3 linked regions of the Adhaeribacter radiodurans genome follow. Each later gene encodes a partner of the first gene's protein in a complex. Links are inferred from orthologs where the notes say so. Each region holds a gene or a part of one and is shown on either strand. Other genes may lie near its edges.

Region 1 (3,437 bases):
GGAAAAATTGTTTAAACAAGATATTGCAGCTATGAAAAAATCAGGAATTATAATCCTTTTGTTTTGGGCTACCTGTTTTGGGGTTCAAGCGCAAAAGCTGGATAAAGCTGAGATAGCCAAACAACGAGCTAATCGGCTTTCGGATCAAATGATCCGGGAATTGAAATTGAATAATTTTCAAGCCAAACGTTTACGGGAAATAAATCAGGAAAAAGTAAGTAAGATGATGGAGATTGAGCAAAAATATGCTCATGACGCGAGCATAGTAGAAAAAAATTGCCAGGGAATTTGCCGGGAGCGGGACAAAGAATTAGAAAGCTTTTTAAGCTTTGACCAATACGGCCGATATTACGCTAACCGGCCAGATTTTTATAAATACGATAAAGATTTTGCGAAAAATATAGGTTTAGCAAAATCGAAGAAACAAGAAAACACCCTGAACAAAGCCGTTACCAATGAATCTTTAAACACCTCTGCTTCCGATCCCGTTTTAAGGCCTTCGGTTAACCGGTAATTTTAAATTTGTAGTTGTTGGTTATTATTTGTTAATTATCAAACTATTAAAGCATTAGTGTTTAGCACTTTATTCAATTAACAGTCTAAATTAATTTCGTCGAAGTACTTATATTTTAACAAAAAGCCCCACTTTATAGTGGGGCTTTTTAAGTTTTAGCTTAAGCGTTAGGTTGTTTTTTTTGATCTTCCTCTACGTGTTTCATTAACTCTTCGCACAAACTCTTCATTTTTTGGGCCATAGTATTATCGTTCGTAGCACGCTGCAGGCTTTCGGCCATGGCTCCTATGGTATCAATGTAAAAATACTTCATTTCGTCTACGGGCATATCTTTTGTCCAAAGATCAATTTTCATGGTACCCGATTCGTTGCGATCCCAAAGGGCAATATTTATAGCCTTGGCAAAATGAATAGTGTCGCCGGCATCGGTGGCGCGCCACGAAATAGCTTCCGGTACGTGTTGATCATCAAGGGCAATACTAAAATATATTTCTGATTTTTTCATGTGTCTGCAAATAAGTAAGTAAACTGTTTATAACAATTAAAATAATTTTCGGGCAAAGGTAAACCTTCAACCGGGAATTGTAAATTGTTGACGAAAAATATTCCGGATGCGTGCGGTTAGAAAATCAGCTTAAACTAGAAACAACAAAAAAGGGAAGCGTTTCGCTTCCCTTTGTATTATCATAATTATAGTAAATTTACTTTTTTAGTAAATTAAGCTTCAATTTACTGCTTCCAATCTACCCTTGGTTAAACGTAGTTATTCAGCATTACCGGCATTACCAACATTAAGATATTTTCGTTATCATCGTTATTAGTAGGCATTAGTAAACCGGCCCGGTTAGGAGTAGATAATTCTAAATTTACTTCATCCGAATCAATATTATTCAGCATTTCGAGTAAGAACTTAGCATTAAAGCCTATTTCCATGTCCTCTCCTTCGTACTGGCAGCTTAAGCGTTCGTTGGCTTCGTTCGAGAAATCCAGATCCTCCGCGGATATTTGCAGCTCACTACCAGCTAGTTTTAAGCGTACCTGGTGCGTTGTTTTATTTGAGTAAATAGATATCCTTTTTACGGAACTGAGTAAATCGTAGCGGTCGATATTTAGCTTGTTCGGGTTTTTCATCGGAATTACGTTTTCGTAATCCGGATACCGTTCATCGATTAAGCGGCAAACCAACCGAATATTTTCAAAGCTGAAGGAAGCATTTGAGTTATTAAAATCTACCCGCACCGAGGTAGGTTCGGCGGGTAAAGTATTTTTAAGTAAGGTAAATGCCTTGCGGGGAATAATAATAGAAGCAGAATCGCCGGAAGCAACATCGTTGCGCCGGTACCGCAACAAACGGTGCCCATCGGTGGCCACAAACGTAATATTGCTATCGGTAAGCTGCACAAAAATACCCGTCATGGCTGGTCGTAGCTCATCGGTGCTTACGGCAAAAATGGTTTTGTTAATAGCCCGGGCTAATACATTAGACGGCACTTCGATGGAGTTCTGACTTTTAACTGCCGGCACTTTCGGGAAATCCGTGGCATTTTCACCGGAAAGCTTGTATCGTCCGTTGGCCGAACTTAACTCAATGGTATAAGTTTCTTCGTCGAGGGTAAACGTAACGGGCTGGTCCGGTAAATTTTTAAGAGTTTCGAGTAAAATCCGGGCGGGAGCCGCAATCCGGCCATTTTCTTTGGCTTCTACGTGCAACTCCGTAATCATGGAAGTTTCTAAATCAGAAGCGGTAATTGTTAACGTACCATCATGAATCTCGAAGAGAAAATTTTCCAGAATTGGAACCACCGGGTTATTCGCTACTACCCCGTTTATGCTTTGTAGCTGTTTTAATAAAGCGGAAGACGATACAATAAATTTCATTCCTGTTTGTCTGAAGTGATGAAACAAAGTTAGAAATAATTAGAGTTTTTCCTACCCAAAAACCACGATTGTGGAAATCTTTTGTAACCCTTCTACTACCCTCTATTCCGTTTCCATTCAGGCTTAAAATCACTATATTTAGTAAAATTTTAATTTTCTTTTTGAGGCTTTAAACCCTTTTTAAGAAAATAAAATTGTTAAACCTGGGCATATTTTCGCCGCCTGAGATAATATTTACCCAAGCCAAACAAAACCAGTACTATCAAGGGGCCAACAAGATTAAGAAGTTGCCAACGTTGCCGTTCTTCTTTTATCCGGATGCGGTCGAGCGGGCGCAAGGTAATTTGCTTTGACCGTACATTTATTAACCCAGATTCATCTAACAAATATTCTACTGCATTCATTACCAAATCTTTGTTGGCAAAACGGGTTCGCATAAAACGGTCGAAACCTAATTCGTAGGGCTGGTTATTCTTCGGATTAACTTCGTTCCGGATGAAATCGCCATCGGAAAAAACAATAAGCTTAGCCGGCTTGCCGGTAGTAGTAATGGGCAGAGTATTGGCGGGCAATCCTTCTGGTAGAGGTCGGTTTGTGAAAACCGAAGAAAAATTTCCTTCGAGCAAGTACCCGACGGCTTGCGGGCCTTTGTTATACAAAGCAGGTTTTATATTAACCCGGGCTTCGTTTAAGCTAATGGTAATAGGAGGCACCAGAATTTTGGTGTAACGCGAAGTAAATAACAAAGGCGTCTTTTTGATTCCTTTTACCCGTACACTATCCAGCGTACTTACAAATTTACCGTATACGGCATCTAAATTTCGGGTAAGCGGGTGCTGGCTAAAAGTATTAAGTAACGGAAAGTACCGCCAGTTCATTAATTGAGTTTGCGGCTGATTGCCATATTGCCCGGTTACCACCGGAATTTGCCCCGAATTAATATCCTGCACCAAATCAGCATTTACCCGCACCCCGTACTTAAATAATAAATCATCCAGATTAAGATTGTACGGAAACGCAAAATATCCTTGCGGTCCAATACTAT
Region 2 (2,780 bases), 2.4 Mb from region 1 along the record:
GCCTTTAATAAACGGCAAAATTCAAAATCTAAGAAAATTCCTTACCTAAATTCTGTATGCGAACCATCAAAAAAATACATAAAGCTATTTCTGCTCCTATTCACGATTTAATTACTTTTCGGGCTTTACCTACCAGCCAAATTGATTACCTGGATCCTTTTTTATTTTTAAATCATCACGGGCCGCAGGTATATCCGCCTTTTAACCGGGGGCTTCCTTTTGGGCCACATCCGCATCGTGGTTTCGAAACCCTTACTTTTGTTCTGGACGGTGATTTGGTGCACCGCGATACGGGTAGCGGTGAAAGTGTAATTCGGGCGGGCGGCATCCAGTGGATGACGGCGGGCCGAGGGCTAATTCACGCGGAAGTTTCGTCGGAAGAGTTTAAAGAACACGGAGGCAACGTAGAAGTTATTCAGCTTTGGTTTAATTTGCCAGCCAAACTTAAAATGACCGCTCCGCATTACGTTGGTTTGCAGCAGGCAGAAATTCCAGCTATAACATTGGATGAAGGTAAAGTTACTATTCACGCTGTTTCCGGAGAATGGGCCGGTACCAAAGGATCTGTGCCCTCGCTTACAGATATTCAAATTGCCCGTTTAGAACTCCAGGTTGGGGGAACTTATACAGCACAAATTGCAGCAAGCCGGAATATTTTATGCTACGTGGTACGCGGTATAGTTAACATAAATGGCCAAAGTGCTACTACGCATAACTTAATACAATTTAACAACGATGGCAAAGAAATTCAACTGGAAGCTACCGAAAACACTACCCTTATTCTAGGCCACGGCGAACCTTACAATGAACCGGTTGTTGCCCAAGGACCATTCGTGATGAATACCCAAGCTGAAATTATGCAAGCCATGCGCGATTACCAAATGGGAAAAATGGGGGTTTGGGCAGAATAGTAAATTTTTAACAAACCTGCTTAAAAATCTCGTTGAGGCAGATTTTTTACTAAAAATCAAAGGTAAGCTGGTAAGAAGCCGGCTGGTCGTGCGGATAAAGTAAATTAGAAACCGAGATACCTAATAAACGCACGGGGAACAGGGGTAGAGTTGGAGTACGCAGTAGTTCGCGGGCAATGGTAAAAATAGCATCGGTAGAGTTTAGGTAGCTGAGTAAAGTTTTGCTGCGGGTCTGGAGGGTAAAGTCAAAATACTTCAACTTTAAGGTAATGGTTTTGGCCGAAGTTTGCAGACGGGCCATGTCCTGGGCTACTTCTTGCGCCAGAAAATGCAAACGCTCCAGTAAGTCTTCTTCTTCAATTAAATCTACGTCAAAAGTGCGTTCAGACCCAATGGATTTACGAATGCGATGCGGCTGCACCGGACGGTCGTCTTGCACGCGGGCAATGCGGTAATAGTAATGCCCGGTTTTGCCAAAATGCCGCACCAATTCTTCTTCGGAACGTTCCCGTAAATCGGCGCCAGTAGTAATGCCTAGTTGCTGCATTTTTGCTGCGGTTACTTTGCCTATGCCATGAAACTTATTAATAGTTAAACTGGCTACTAAGGCCTCTGCTTTATCCGGTGTAACAAGGGTAAAACCATCGGGTTTGTTCATGTCGGAGGCAATTTTAGCTAGAAATTTATTAAAAGATACTCCGGCGGATGCAGTTAGACCAGTTTCGGCCAGAATGCTCGCTTTTATCTCTTTCGCAATTATACTAGCTGAAGGCATACCAATTTTATTTTCAGTTACATCGAGGTAAGCTTCGTCTAAAGAAAGGGGTTCTACCAGATCAGTATACCGGTAAAATATTTCGCGAATTTGGCGGGAGATGGCGCTGTATACTTCAAACCGGGGTTTTACGAAAACTAATTGCGGGCACTTTTGGGCAGCTATGCGCGAGGCTAAGGCCGAATGAACGCCAAATTTGCGGGCTTCATAACTGGCTGCGGCTACCACTCCGCGCGCTCGGGAGCCTCCAACGGCAACTGGTTTTCCGCGTAGTTCCGGATGGTCGCGCTGCTCCACCGACGCATAAAAGGCATCCATATCAATATGAATAATCTTCCGGATGGCAGAACTCAAATTTATAAGATTTAGCAAAATTGAATAAGTAAATATAAGTTACAATCCCGTGGCAAAAAGAATTTCAACAAAGTTTTGTGGTAACCAGACTAACCTATTATTAATTATTTACACCTAAAACTTATAACAGAAGCAACTAAAAAGAATGCGCTGAAATCTATAAGGTAAACTTTAAAACAAAGTAAAAATCAGGCTTTTTTGAGAAGGGCTTACTAATAAAAACTTTTAAGAAAAGAGACATAAGTATCATGGTATTAGCTGGTAGATTTTTGTGTTTAAGTAATAGAATGTCTATGCCTTTTTACTACCTGTCCAACATCAAATATTAAAATTAATTTGGTCCGCTTACTTAATCAGCAAATAATACCAGCAATTTATAAATCCTCAACTTATAAGAACTTTCCTTTGTTGCTCGTTTTCTTTCGCAAAAGTGTTGTTACTTTGTGCACCAAACCATCTCCGGAATGATACAACCATCACCCCCCGAAATTTTTAGAAATTTAGCCGAAGAAAATACTCTACAAGAACTAAATTATAAAAAAAAGTGCAGCCAGGTTGGCTGGTTACGCCTGGCAATTTTTGTTGCCGGAGTAAGCAGTGTGGTTTATTTTTTCCGGCAAGATTTAAATTCCGCCGCCTGGGTTGGGTTGTTTTTATTTTACATTGTATTTATTGTTATAATGCGTTGGCACCAGCGCTTACGGTATAAACAATACCATCATGCCTTTTTAAAACGCATT
Region 3 (2,914 bases), 1.8 Mb from region 1 along the record:
AAGTTACCGGCCGCACCATTACCTACGTAGATGTGCCCGACCAAGCCGCCCGACAGGCCATGAGCAGCATGCATGCTCCGGATTGGATGATTGATGCGATGATGGAACTTAACAATATCTCAAAATCGGGTTACGCAGCTACTGTTACGGATACGGTAGAAAAAATTACCGGACAACGAGGCCGAACATTTAAAGAATTTGCCCAGGAAAACGCCCATTTTTTTATTCCGGAACACCTTTAATAGTGTCTTATAGCCAGTATATTGTTAAGTAAAAGTAGCCGAAACAATTTATTTCGGGTTAGGTGAAGAAAACAAATCTGAGGCTTAAATTTTTAATAAAATTGCTGTTTTAATTTAATATATTGATCTATAGCAGGTTAGTGCAAGGTTAAACTTTTAGCTTTCAAGCTTACACCGGTTTTCTTATCTTTGTTTAAGGATGGAAAACTTTGTTGTATCGGCACGTAAATACCGGCCAGCTACTTTCGATAGCGTGGTGGGGCAGCACCACATTACCACTACGCTTAAAAATGCGATTAATAGTAATCACCTGGCCCAGGCATTTTTATTTTGTGGCCCCAGGGGAGTGGGTAAAACTACTTGCGCGCGTATTTTAGCGAAAACCATCAATTGCCAGAATATTACACCTACTACCGAGGCTTGTAATGTATGTGAGTCGTGCCGGAGTTTTAATAACAACGCTTCGTTTAACGTTCACGAACTCGATGCTGCTTCTAACAACTCCGTAGAAGATATCCGGAATTTAGTAGAACAAGTTCGTTATGCCCCGCAAACTGGTAAATACAAAATATATATCATCGATGAGGTGCATATGCTCTCGAACTCGGCTTTTAACGCGTTCCTGAAAACCCTGGAAGAGCCGCCTTCTTACGCTATTTTTATTTTAGCTACCACCGAACGGCACAAAATTATTCCAACTATCTTGTCGCGTTGCCAGATTTTCGATTTTAACCGAATCCGGATTGAGGATATGGTTAAGCACTTAAACAATATTGCGGCGAAAGAAGAAATTACCGCGGAAGACGATGCTTTACATTTAATTGCTCAGAAAGCAGATGGAGCCTTGCGCGACGCTCTTTCCATTTTTGACCAGATGGTGACGTTTTCCGGAAACAAGATTACCTACAAAGCAACCGTAGATAACTTGCACATTCTGGATTATGATTATTATTTTAAGTTAACGGATTATTTTCTGGCCAATAATTTATCGGGTACTTTACTTTTATTCGATGAGATTTTAAAAAACGGGTTCGATGCCCATAATTTCGTTTTAGGGATTGGGGAACACTTCCGGAGTTTACTCGTGTGTAGAGATCCGGTAACGGTGCAATTGCTGGAAGTATCGGATAATATTAAAACCAAATATGCGCAACAAGCGCAGAAAGCTTCGTTGTCGTTGTTATTGTCCGGGTTAAATATTGTGGCGGCTTGCGACCAGAACTTTAAAAATAGTAAAAATCAGCGCTTGCACGTCGAGCTTTGCCTCATGAAACTGGTACACTTGCCCTCGGCAGTTACCTTTGCGAAAGACTTCTCCTCCAACGGCGACGTCAAAAAAAAAACTAGCTTAGAATCGGATGTTAAAGTAAATACGCTTTCTGAAGCACCGGGTGTAACTTCTATGCCAGATACAAACGGTCAGAAAGCATCGACTACCTCAATTACCTCAACTGCTAATGGGGCAAGTGTTGTTCCAGTGGCTATGCCAATTAATGATAGTAATGGAAGCGTTGTGGCAGAACCAATGTCGGTTACTTCACCCACGGCAATAAATAAATTACCTCCGGTGCCAACTGTGCCGCTGCCCGCGCCTAATGTACCCGAAGATCAATACACCGAACAACAATTTATCCGGCCGGCTGCTCCCTTGCCACCTGCCAAAAAAATAGTAAAGTTACCTAGTTTAAAAGACATTAAGGCCCAGGTACAAAGTCCAGTTGTTAACCAAGAGGCGGCAGTTTTAGAAGCAGAACCAGAAAGTCTTAACCAAGGCTCTATTCAGCCAGTTAATCAATTTGAGTTTGAAATGGTATGGAAACAGCTCACCGAACAGAAAAAAGCCGAAGGGAAAATGGCGGAATACATGATTCTGAATCGGCCGGTGCAACTAACCTCTACTAATGAAATAAGGTTAGAGGTAGAAAACCACGTGCAAATTGAACAATTTAATTCTATCCGCGCCGAATTTTTAGCAGCATTGCGAAACCGGTTGCGCAATAATCGCCTTAATGTAAAAATCGAAGTAAAAACGCAGGTAGAAGGAGTAAAGCTGTATACCTCCATAGATAAATACAACTACCTCGCTGAACGGTATCCCATCTTACCTGAGATAAAAAAACGATTGGGCTTAGATACTTCTTTTTAAATTTTCAGTTCTCCGGGTAAGCTCAAAATAAGGGAGTAGAGATTACCCGAAATAGTAAATTTCATTCCTCTCAGGCTTTACTTTACAGTAAAAATTTACTTTTTTATCTGAATTCAGATCCGGCATTTCAAATTCTTTACTGGCCAAACTATAATTCCAGGTTCTGACGCAAATCAAAATTTTTTGAGAGAATTGGTGATAAAGATACAACGTAGCTTAGATGGCTTCTTCTTCCGTGTTTTTAGCTTGTTGCAGGTGGAGGGGTAAACAATAGCTTAAACTAATAATTCATCAGATCACCTCGTTATTTAACTACAAATAAAAATCCTATATTTAATCATCAGAGATTACATTCAGTTCACGCATTTATTTCCTATAATGAAGAAAATATTTTATCCCTGGCTTTTAGTCGCCGTGTTGTTGCTGCCCCAGTGTAAAACTACTAGCCGGCAAACAAGTACTCCTCCAACTGCCACTACTGACCCGACTGCCCAACCAAAAGAAAAAACTTATACCTATACCACTG

Evidence for each region. Proteins that work in one complex are often made in the same cells at the same time.
Region 2: the proteins of dnaN (region 1) and dinB are in contact, whole or in part, in a solved structure (PDB 1OK7), measured with the Escherichia coli proteins. The link is inferred for Adhaeribacter radiodurans from one-to-one orthologs.
Region 3: the proteins of dnaN (region 1) and HUW48_RS06615 are in contact, whole or in part, in a cryo-EM structure (PDB 8GIZ), measured with the Escherichia coli proteins. The link is inferred for Adhaeribacter radiodurans from one-to-one orthologs.

The regions. Positions count from the first base shown.
Region 1 is NZ_CP055153.1:3,339,216-3,342,652, forward strand. The notes cover bases 331-3,155. They hold dnaN (DNA polymerase III subunit beta), read right to left. Parts: upstream 2,393-3,155; coding sequence 1,268-2,392; downstream 331-1,267. Other genes in these bases: HUW48_RS13545 (hypothetical protein), read left to right, coding at 331-514; gldC (gliding motility protein GldC), read right to left, coding at 675-1,019; gldG (gliding motility-associated ABC transporter substrate-binding protein GldG), read right to left, coding at 2,590-3,155. Outside these bases: more of HUW48_RS13545, read left to right, coding at 32-330; more of gldG, read right to left, coding at 3,156-3,437. UniProt on the Escherichia coli protein: Confers DNA tethering and processivity to DNA polymerases and other proteins. Acts as a clamp, forming a ring around DNA (a reaction catalyzed by the clamp-loading complex) which diffuses in an ATP-independent manner freely and bidirectionally along dsDNA.
Region 2 is NZ_CP055153.1:899,102-901,881, forward strand. It holds dinB (DNA polymerase IV), read right to left. Parts: upstream 2,041-2,780; coding sequence 961-2,040; downstream 1-960. Other genes in the region: HUW48_RS04175 (pirin family protein), read left to right, coding at 57-911; HUW48_RS04185 (MutS-related protein), read left to right, coding at 2,505-2,780. UniProt on the Escherichia coli protein: Poorly processive, error-prone DNA polymerase involved in translesion repair and untargeted mutagenesis. Copies undamaged DNA at stalled replication forks, which arise in vivo from mismatched or misaligned primer ends.
Region 3 is NZ_CP055153.1:1,569,290-1,572,203, forward strand. It holds HUW48_RS06615 (DNA polymerase III subunit gamma/tau), read left to right. Parts: upstream 1-441; coding sequence 442-2,388; downstream 2,389-2,914. Other genes in the region: HUW48_RS06610 (SDR family oxidoreductase), read left to right, coding at 1-242; HUW48_RS06620 (M16 family metallopeptidase), read left to right, coding at 2,767-2,914. UniProt on the Escherichia coli protein: Part of the beta sliding clamp loading complex, which hydrolyzes ATP to load the beta clamp onto primed DNA to form the DNA replication pre-initiation complex.